DNA from 2 places in the Rossellomorea sp. DUT-2 genome. Region 1 is predicted to be linked to the other one. Evidence: a T-box and tRNA genes for the amino acid it is inferred to sense, from the RefSeq annotation. Region 1 holds a T-box; the other holds one or more tRNA genes.
What was found. A T-box is a leader RNA that pairs with one kind of tRNA and senses whether it is charged. The one in region 1 lies ahead of argS (arginine--tRNA ligase), so its partner is inferred to be a tRNA-Arg.

Region 2: it encodes a tRNA-Arg, which carries the amino acid that the T-box ahead of argS (arginine--tRNA ligase) is inferred to sense. The anticodon was not compared.

What each region holds. Positions count from the first base shown of each region.
Region 1 covers NZ_JBQPEO010000007.1:41,017-45,221, reverse strand. The annotation lists gene ACOSV2_RS20765 (FtsW/RodA/SpoVE family cell cycle protein) at 198-1,373, shown strand; T-box leader at 1,425-1,628, shown strand; gene argS (arginine--tRNA ligase) at 1,680-3,362, shown strand; gene ACOSV2_RS20755 (YqaA family protein) at 3,586-4,167, shown strand.
Region 2 covers NZ_JBQPEO010000004.1:228,007-232,211, forward strand. The annotation lists gene ACOSV2_RS16415 (ATP-binding protein) at 1-1,083, shown strand, start outside; gene clpP (ATP-dependent Clp endopeptidase proteolytic subunit ClpP) at 1,135-1,731, opposite strand; tRNA gene ACOSV2_RS16425 (tRNA-Arg) at 2,437-2,508, shown strand; gene ACOSV2_RS16430 (3'-5' exonuclease) at 2,827-3,426, shown strand; gene rpoN (RNA polymerase factor sigma-54) at 3,760-4,205, shown strand, end outside.

The sequences.
Region 1 (4,205 bases):
TGGTATTCTTCTTCCCTCTTCATCTGTCTGATCCCACTCCTATAGGCTTTATCATTGATTTCATTTCGACAAATGTCGTTTGATGCCTGTCACATCCCGTCAGAACTTCCGTATTTTATCAGGTCATGAGTAGAAATTTCCCTTCATTTCTATTAGACTAGGAATGTGAAATCTTTAGAAATTCAGGTGAATTGATTATGGAAACTCGCCAGCGATTTGCTGACAAGATCGATTGGGGTCTTCTCTTTTTATTAATGTTGTTTTTTATCGTCAGTGCTATGGGAATAAGCAGTGCCCAGACCTCAGGTCAATATGGGACAAACTTTGTGATAAGACAGGCTTTTTGGTATGTCGTAGGTGGAATTATTATTGGTGGAGCCTTATTCCTTGATTCCGATCAGTATAAGCGACTTGCCTGGTACATATACGGTGCAGGGATTTTCCTGCTACTAGTATTGCTCATCTCACCGGAAAGCATCGCCCCTTACAGAAACGGAGCCAAAAGCTGGTTCATGCTTGGACCGCTTGGTTCGATACAGCCTTCAGAATTTATGAAGACGTTCTTAATTCTTGCTCTGGCACGAATCATTACGAATCATCATGAGCTATACCCAAGTAAAACAGTGCAAACAGATTTTCAGTTGTTAGTGAAAATCGGGGTCACGACTCTCCTTCCCCTTGCTTTTATTATGCAGCAGCCGGATTTAGGGACTTCCCTTGTTATTTTAGCCATCATGACCGGAATCATCTTAGTTTCAGGTATTACGTGGAAGCTGATCGTTCCGATATATGCTTCTATAGGCGTGCTTGGGGGAATCATCCTTTCACTTGTGATTTGGGCCCCTGAGCTGCTTGAAAAATATTTAAATGTAAAGCCTTATCAATTTGGACGTATTTATGCTTGGTTAGATCCTTATAACTACGCAAAATTAGAAGGATTTCACTTAATTAACTCACTGAATGCCATTGGCTCCGGGCAGATCTTCGGGAAAGGCTACAGTGATGGAGAAGTATATATCCCGGAAAATCATACCGACTTTATTTTCAGTGTGATCGGGGAGGAATACGGATTTATTGGCGCAAGCGTCGTGATCAGCTTGTACTTCTTGTTAATTTACCATCTGACGAAAACGGCCTTGGACACGAAAGAACCATTCAACGCCTATGTATGCGCAGGGATTATCAGTATGGTTACATTCCATGTGTTCCAGAACATCGGAATGACGATTCAATTACTTCCGATCACCGGGATCCCCCTTCCTTTTATCAGCTATGGGGGAAGCTCTCTTATGGGGAATATGCTGGCCCTCGGACTTGTATTCAGTATGAGGTTCCACCATAAAACGTATATGTTTTCATCAGAAGATTCTTAATTACAGGTTGCATTCATCTCCAGAATGTGTAAAATAATAGTAATTATATACGAATATTCTATGATGAAGAGAGTAATTCCGACGTGGATCAAAAGCGAACCGGGGATGGTGTAAGCCTGGTGGGAAGCCTGGGATGAACCGCACTTCTGAGAAGTTTTTCTCGAAGATAGTAGAGAAAAACCGGGATCTCCCGTTATACAATGAGCGCCCTTTTGGGGAATAAGAGTGGTACCGCGAGCTAAACTCGTCTCTATGTTGGATAGAGACGGGTTTTTTTGTGTTTGATTTTATCAGGAGGTGTAGATGATGGATTTGAAATCAATAGTAGCCGATAGGCTCACGCATGTGCTGTCCGATTGGAACAAGAATGATCTTTATGAGTTGATTGAAACGCCCAAACATTCTCATTTGGGGGACCTTGCCTTTCCGTGCTTTCGGCTTTCGAGATCATGGAAGAAAGCACCCCACGTCATTGCCGAAGAGATTGCCGATGCCCTCTCCTCTCCCTTTTTCAGCAAAGTAGAAGCTGTGGGCCCTTATGTTAATATCCGATTTGATGGATTGAAAGCAGGGAAAGAAATTGTTTCAGCCATCTTGGCGAAAGGCACGGATTATGGAAGTCATGAATTTGGGAAGCAAAAGACCATCGTATTGGATATGTCCTCCCCTAATATTGCGAAACCTTTTTCTATGGGACATTTACGCTCTACAGTCATCGGAAATTCCATCTCTACCATTGCCGAAAAATGCGGCTACACAACGGAGAAAATCAATTATATCGGTGATTGGGGTACACAATTCGGAAAATTGATCGTCGCATTCAAAAAGTGGGGAGATCAACAAAAAGTGAAGGATAACCCGATCGCTGAATTGTTTATTTTATATAAAAAATTTCATGAGGAGGCAGAAAAGGATCCCTCACTTGAGGAAGAGGGAAGAAAAGCCTTTAAGCGATTAGAAGATGGAGACCAGGAAGTAACGGAGCTTTGGAGATGGTTTAAAGATGAATCACTTCATGCCTTTAAAACGATTTACTCTTTGCTTGGAGTGGAATTTGATTCCTATAATGGCGAAGCGTTCTTCAATGACAAAATGGAAGAAGTCGTGACATTGCTTCAAGATCATGACCTTCTCGAAACTTCTGAAGGTGCGAAAGTCGTTCGTTTAGAGGGGAATCTCCCACCTTGCCTCATCAAGAAGTCAGACGGAGCCACCCTATATGCTACGAGAGATCTGGCTGCAGCACTGTATCGCCATCGTCAGTATGACTTTGATGAAGCTCTATATGTTGTCGGACAGGAACAGACCATTCACTTCAAACAAGTGATGGAAGTACTGAAGAAACTCGGATTTAACTGGGCGGATAATATGAAACATATCCCCTTCGGACTTTATCTGAAAGATGGAAAGAAGATGTCCACCAGAAAGGGCAGAGTCATTTTACTTCAAGAGGTTCTTCAAGAAGCGATTCATATGGCCGAAGAAAATATTAAGCAGAAGAACCCTGATTTAATTAATGCTTCAGAGGTGTCGAAAGATGTTGGGGTAGGCGCCGTTATCTTTCATGATTTAAAAAATGATCGGGTGAACGACATTGAATTCTCCCTGGAACATATGCTGACCTTCGAAGGTGAAACAGGTCCATACATTCAATACACGTACGCCAGAGCTCAATCCATTCTGAGAAAAGCGGGTGGATCCCTTCCATTGACGTTTGAGGGGCTTGACGATGCTGAAAGCTGGGACGTGATTAAACAGTTACGCTTATTCCCGGAGATGGTAGAGAATGCGTGGAAACACTATGCGCCTTCAACCATTGCCAAATATTTAGTCGATACCGCACAAAGCTTTAACCGTTACTACGGAAAAACAAAAATCATTTCAGAAGACTCCCAGCAGGCCTCCCGTTTAGCCTTGGTTCACGCTGTTTCGACTGTACTCGCGGAAGGATTACGATTATTGGGAATGAAGTCTCCTTCAGAAATGTAGAATAAATAAGATTTCTGTCACTATTTCCCGAGAAATTATTTCGCTTAAAGCTTTATCAACCTTTGTTATTAGTTACATCAATTGTATATGTTACAAAACTTCCGTGAAGTGGTTTCATCCATACAGGATAATTCATGACTCCTTTTGTGAAAAGTGATATACTTTCTTATGTTCCATTAAAATCGAAAATTACGCTTGATCAATAAAGGAGATTACTGAACTTATGTCTGAACTACTTCACGCTTTCGAAGCTTGGTTATTGGATTATGGTGTATGGGGTCTGATTCTTGTTTCCTTCGCCGATTCATCCTTTTTCCCCATTCCACCTGATGTATTACTGATTCCATTAGCGATTGCCAATCCGGAGAACGCATTGCTTTATGCACTTTATACAACGATCGCTTCCGTTATCGGTGCCCTTTTTGGCTGGTTGATCGGAAAAAAACTTGGAAGACCGATTCTTGTGCATTTCTTCTCTGAAAAAAGGATTCAAAAAGTAGAGGAATACTTTACTAAATATGGAGCAATGGCTCTTTTAATTGCAGGATTGACACCTATCCCTTATAAGATTTTCACCATTTTCGCAGGGGTTTCAGGTGTTAAGATCAGAGTACTGGTGATCTGGTCGATTATCGGGAGAGGAATTCGTTTCTTCCTTGAAGGTGCAATCATCTTAGCACTTGGAGCTAAAGCAAAACCTTTCATTGAAGAGAACTTTACACTTCTTACACTTGGAGCCGGTGGCGTCTTAATCGCCGTTTATCTTTTATACTTGGTCATAAAGAAGAGAAAACAAACTGTTTAATCACAAAAAAAGAGAGCAAGGGGACAAATAAGCCCCCT
Region 2 (4,205 bases), on a different contig from region 1:
GAGCTTCGCACCCCGCTGTCGAGCGTGCTTGGCTTTACGGAACTGATGCTGACGAAGGACTTAAAACCGGAAAGAACAAAGAAATATTTAACGACGATTTATCAAGAAGCAAAGCGGCTGACGTCCCTCATCAACGATTTCCTTGATGTCCAGCGCATGGAGTCGGGACGCCAAACCTTCGAGAGGAGATTTGAGGATGTCGTCCCGATCATGCAGCAAGTGATCGATACCCAAAAGGTCAATGCACCCCATCACTCTTTTAATATTGCAAGGGAGACGGATTGTACGATCGTCCTTGGAGATCGGGATAAATTGTCTCAGGCATTCACCAATCTGATCAGCAATGCCATCAAATATTCTCCGGATGGGGGTACCATTACGATTTATTTACGGGAAGAAGAAGATAGTATTCTCATAGATATAAGAGATGAAGGGCTAGGCATACCAAATGATGCGATTCCAAACTTATTCACCAAATTTTATCGTGTGGACAACTCCGACCGCAGAAGAATTGGAGGCACGGGCTTAGGTCTTACCATTGTGAAAGAAATCATCGAGACCCATGATGGGGAAATCACTGTCTCATCAGAGGAGGGGAAAGGAAGCGTGTTTACCATCCGCTTACCTCTCGTGACCATCCAAACCTTTAAAGAGGATGAACACTGCGGGAATGGGATGAATATCATCGTCATTGAAGACGATATCAATCTTGCATCCTTACTGAAAGCAGAGCTGTCGGATAGTGGTTTCAAGGTGCAGCACACCCCGTCAGGAAATGAGGCCTTGATGGAAATGCAGGAATCGAAGCCTGATGCCGTTGTCCTCGATATTATGCTCGAGGGCAGCATGTCGGGATGGGATGTACTTGAAAAAATGAAATCGGACCAACATCTTGCCCAAGTACCGATTATCATTTCTTCGGCGTTAGATGAAAAAGAAAAAGGACTTACGCTGGGAGCCAATGATTATTTAGTCAAACCATATCACCCTAGTAAGTTATCTAAAACGATTTTACATCAGATGTTGAAAAAAGGGATGAACGGTGAGATTTTAGTACCGGTTGAGGAAATACGATCGAAATAGAGTAAAATAAAAACCCCCTCATGGTCGAATCCATGAGGGGGTTCAGTATTCTTACTTATTATTCATATCATTACGAGTGATGATGCGATCGATCAATCCATATTCAAGCGCTCTTTCAGCTGTCATAAAGTTATCGCGATCTGTATCTTTTGAAATCACATCAAGTGGTTGACCTGTGCGATCAGCCAGGATCTGATTCAGTTTTTCACGAAGGAATAAAATTCGCTTCGCTGCGATTTCGATTTCCGTAGCTTGACCTTGAGCTCCACCAAGTGGTTGGTGTATCATCACTTCAGCGTTTGGAAGGGCTAATCGCTTACCTTTTGCACCTGCTGCAAGAAGGAACGCACCCATTGAAGCAGCCATACCGATACAGATCGTTTGTACATCAGGCTTGATGTATTGGATTGTATCGTAGATAGCCATACCTGCCGTGATGCTTCCGCCAGGAGAGTTTATGTAAATCGAAATATCCTTCTCCGGGTTTTCAGATTCAAGGAAAAGAAGTTGTGCTACAATGGAGTTTGCCACATTGTCATCAATTCCGCTTCCAAGCATGATTACACGGTCTTTCAATAAACGTGAATAAATGTCATACGCACGTTCACCGCGGTTTGTTTGTTCAATTACTGTAGGAATTAAATTCATCCTCGTTCCTCCTTAGAAATCCTTTTTATTTTTCTGAATTACTTATTCACTTTGTACTGTTATCATACACCCATGGTCAATAAAGGTCAAACTAAACGCTTCCTTTAATACCCTGTATATAAATCCTTTCTACATGATACCCATTCATTCCTTTTTTAAACGGGGGTAATGTGGTAAGTTTGTTGTTATTTAAGTTAGTAGAAGATCAATTTCAGTGAATTATGTATCTACCTTCTAAAACAGTATAGAGTGAATCATAGACCGTTCCTTTCCGCTACAGGCACAAGATTCCCCGGGGCGTGAGTTGAGCCTCCTCGGGCTTTGCCCTGTGGGGTCTCAACTTTCCAGCTCCGGCGGCTAGCCCCTCGAGGTCATAAGCTAAATGGGCCAAGAAGGCAAAGAACGCCTTCTAGGCCCATTCATCTTATGCTTGTCGGGGCTGTGCGAGCCGCCTACGCTTTTCGTACTTTCCCGCTATTCCCGCAGGAGTCAAGTGCCTTCCGCTTCAATACACTCTGTGGTTCTTTAATAGGATTGATAAAGAGTACAGGAGATCTTGAAGAGTTAACTAATTACAAAGAACTTCCCACTGCATTTTTTAAAAGATATTAATGGATAATCTAAAAAAGACATAAACGAGAATATCTATTGCAAACAAGCATTTTCTGGCTTATAATATGTATTCGTGACGGTTATTCATTTCATGCCCTCGTGGTGCAACGGATAGCACGTAAGATTCCGGTTCTTGAGATGGGGGTTCGATTCCCTCCGAGGGCGTACCAGTAATACTGATATGAAGGTGTTTCTACAAGTTATTAATTTGTGGAGGCATCTTTTTTCGTTTCTGAGATTAAGGGTGTTTTAATTCTATATATTGTATAATTATATAATATACCTATTTTGAGGAAGTGCCGGATCAGTTTTGTGTTTTATACATAGGTTACAAAAAGGTAATAAAGATTTATTTGTTGAGATTTATTGGTTTTGCAAGAAGGTGTTTCGCCCTGCACCAGAATATTTAGAGGTGAGGAAAAGAAGAGGAAACTCGTTGATATTGCAAAGAAGAATAATCTAAAACCGGGATGGTGGATTCGTGTGAAAGATTTTGTAGCTTTTGACTTTGAAACGGCTAATCGTGCAAGACACAGTATATGCTCAGTCGGAATGGTGTTTGTAGAAAATGGTGAAATTGTTGAGTCCATTTACCAATTAATCGATCCGGAAGAAGGATTTGATAGGTTTAATATCAGAATACATGGAATTAAACCACAAGATGTTGCAGGCGCGATGACGTTCGATGCTTTCTATCATTCTATCAAGGACAAAATAGAGAATAAGTTGATGATTGCTCATAATCTTTCCTTCGATGGATACGCTTTGAGGGATAATTTAGCTCGTTATGAAATGAAGCCCGTATACAACCAATTTCTCTGCACATATCAAATGTCCAGAAAAATGGTGAAGGGTCTTCCTGCCTATCAGCTATCATCTATTTGTACTTATTTTGGAATCGAATTAGATAATCACCATCATGCTGCAGATGATGCTAAAGCATGCGCTCAATTAATGCTAAAGCTAGGAGAAGAGTACAAGATTACGGACTTTGATTCTCTCTACAATAAGACTCGAATTAAACCGGGAGAAATATCCGAAGGCATCTATCGCTCTTCACTAGTAAGTAAATCTGCTAAATAACTCAACTTTCCGAGAATCTTTATCTTATAATGATATTCAATTGTGGCATCCTCCAGGGGGCTTTTTGTTATCAGTTTCTATTGAATATATTAAGAGATTGGTGTTGAGATGGATGGAGAACACCCACACTCTGACAGTTGATTTCCGCTGCAGGTGCTCAACTCACGCCCCGCGGAAAGCGAGCACCTGCAGCGGAAATCAACTACTGCTATCCTCGTGAAAGTTTTTGAGAGAAAAGACATATATATAGTACAAACCCACCAACTACCAACGAATTCCCATTAACGAACCACCAATTTTATTGTAGAATAAATGAATGGGAGGTTACGAATCATGAATTTGAAAGCAGGACTTTTTCAAAATCAACAATTAAAACTTCAAATGACACAGCAGCTTTCTCAAGCCATCACCATCCTCCAATATTCAACGATGGAACTGAATGCTTATATAGAAGCTAAGCAATTAGAGAATCCCCTTATACAATTAGAACCGCCAAAGCAAGATCCCCTTCATCAACGAGAGCCTCATACGTTTAAACGAAATGCCGGAAATCACGAAAACACGGTGGATTGGTATGAATATGTATCCGTACCAAAGAAGTCCCTTGCGGATGCACTATCTGTTCAATTAAATTTGAAATCGCTTACTTCTTCAGGAAGAAAGATAATGGAAGAATTAATATACAGCTTGGATGACAATGGATATTTAAGAGTAGACGAAGAATCCTTCATTCATAAACATGGTTTGGAAGTGATTCAACTAGATAACTATATTAATAG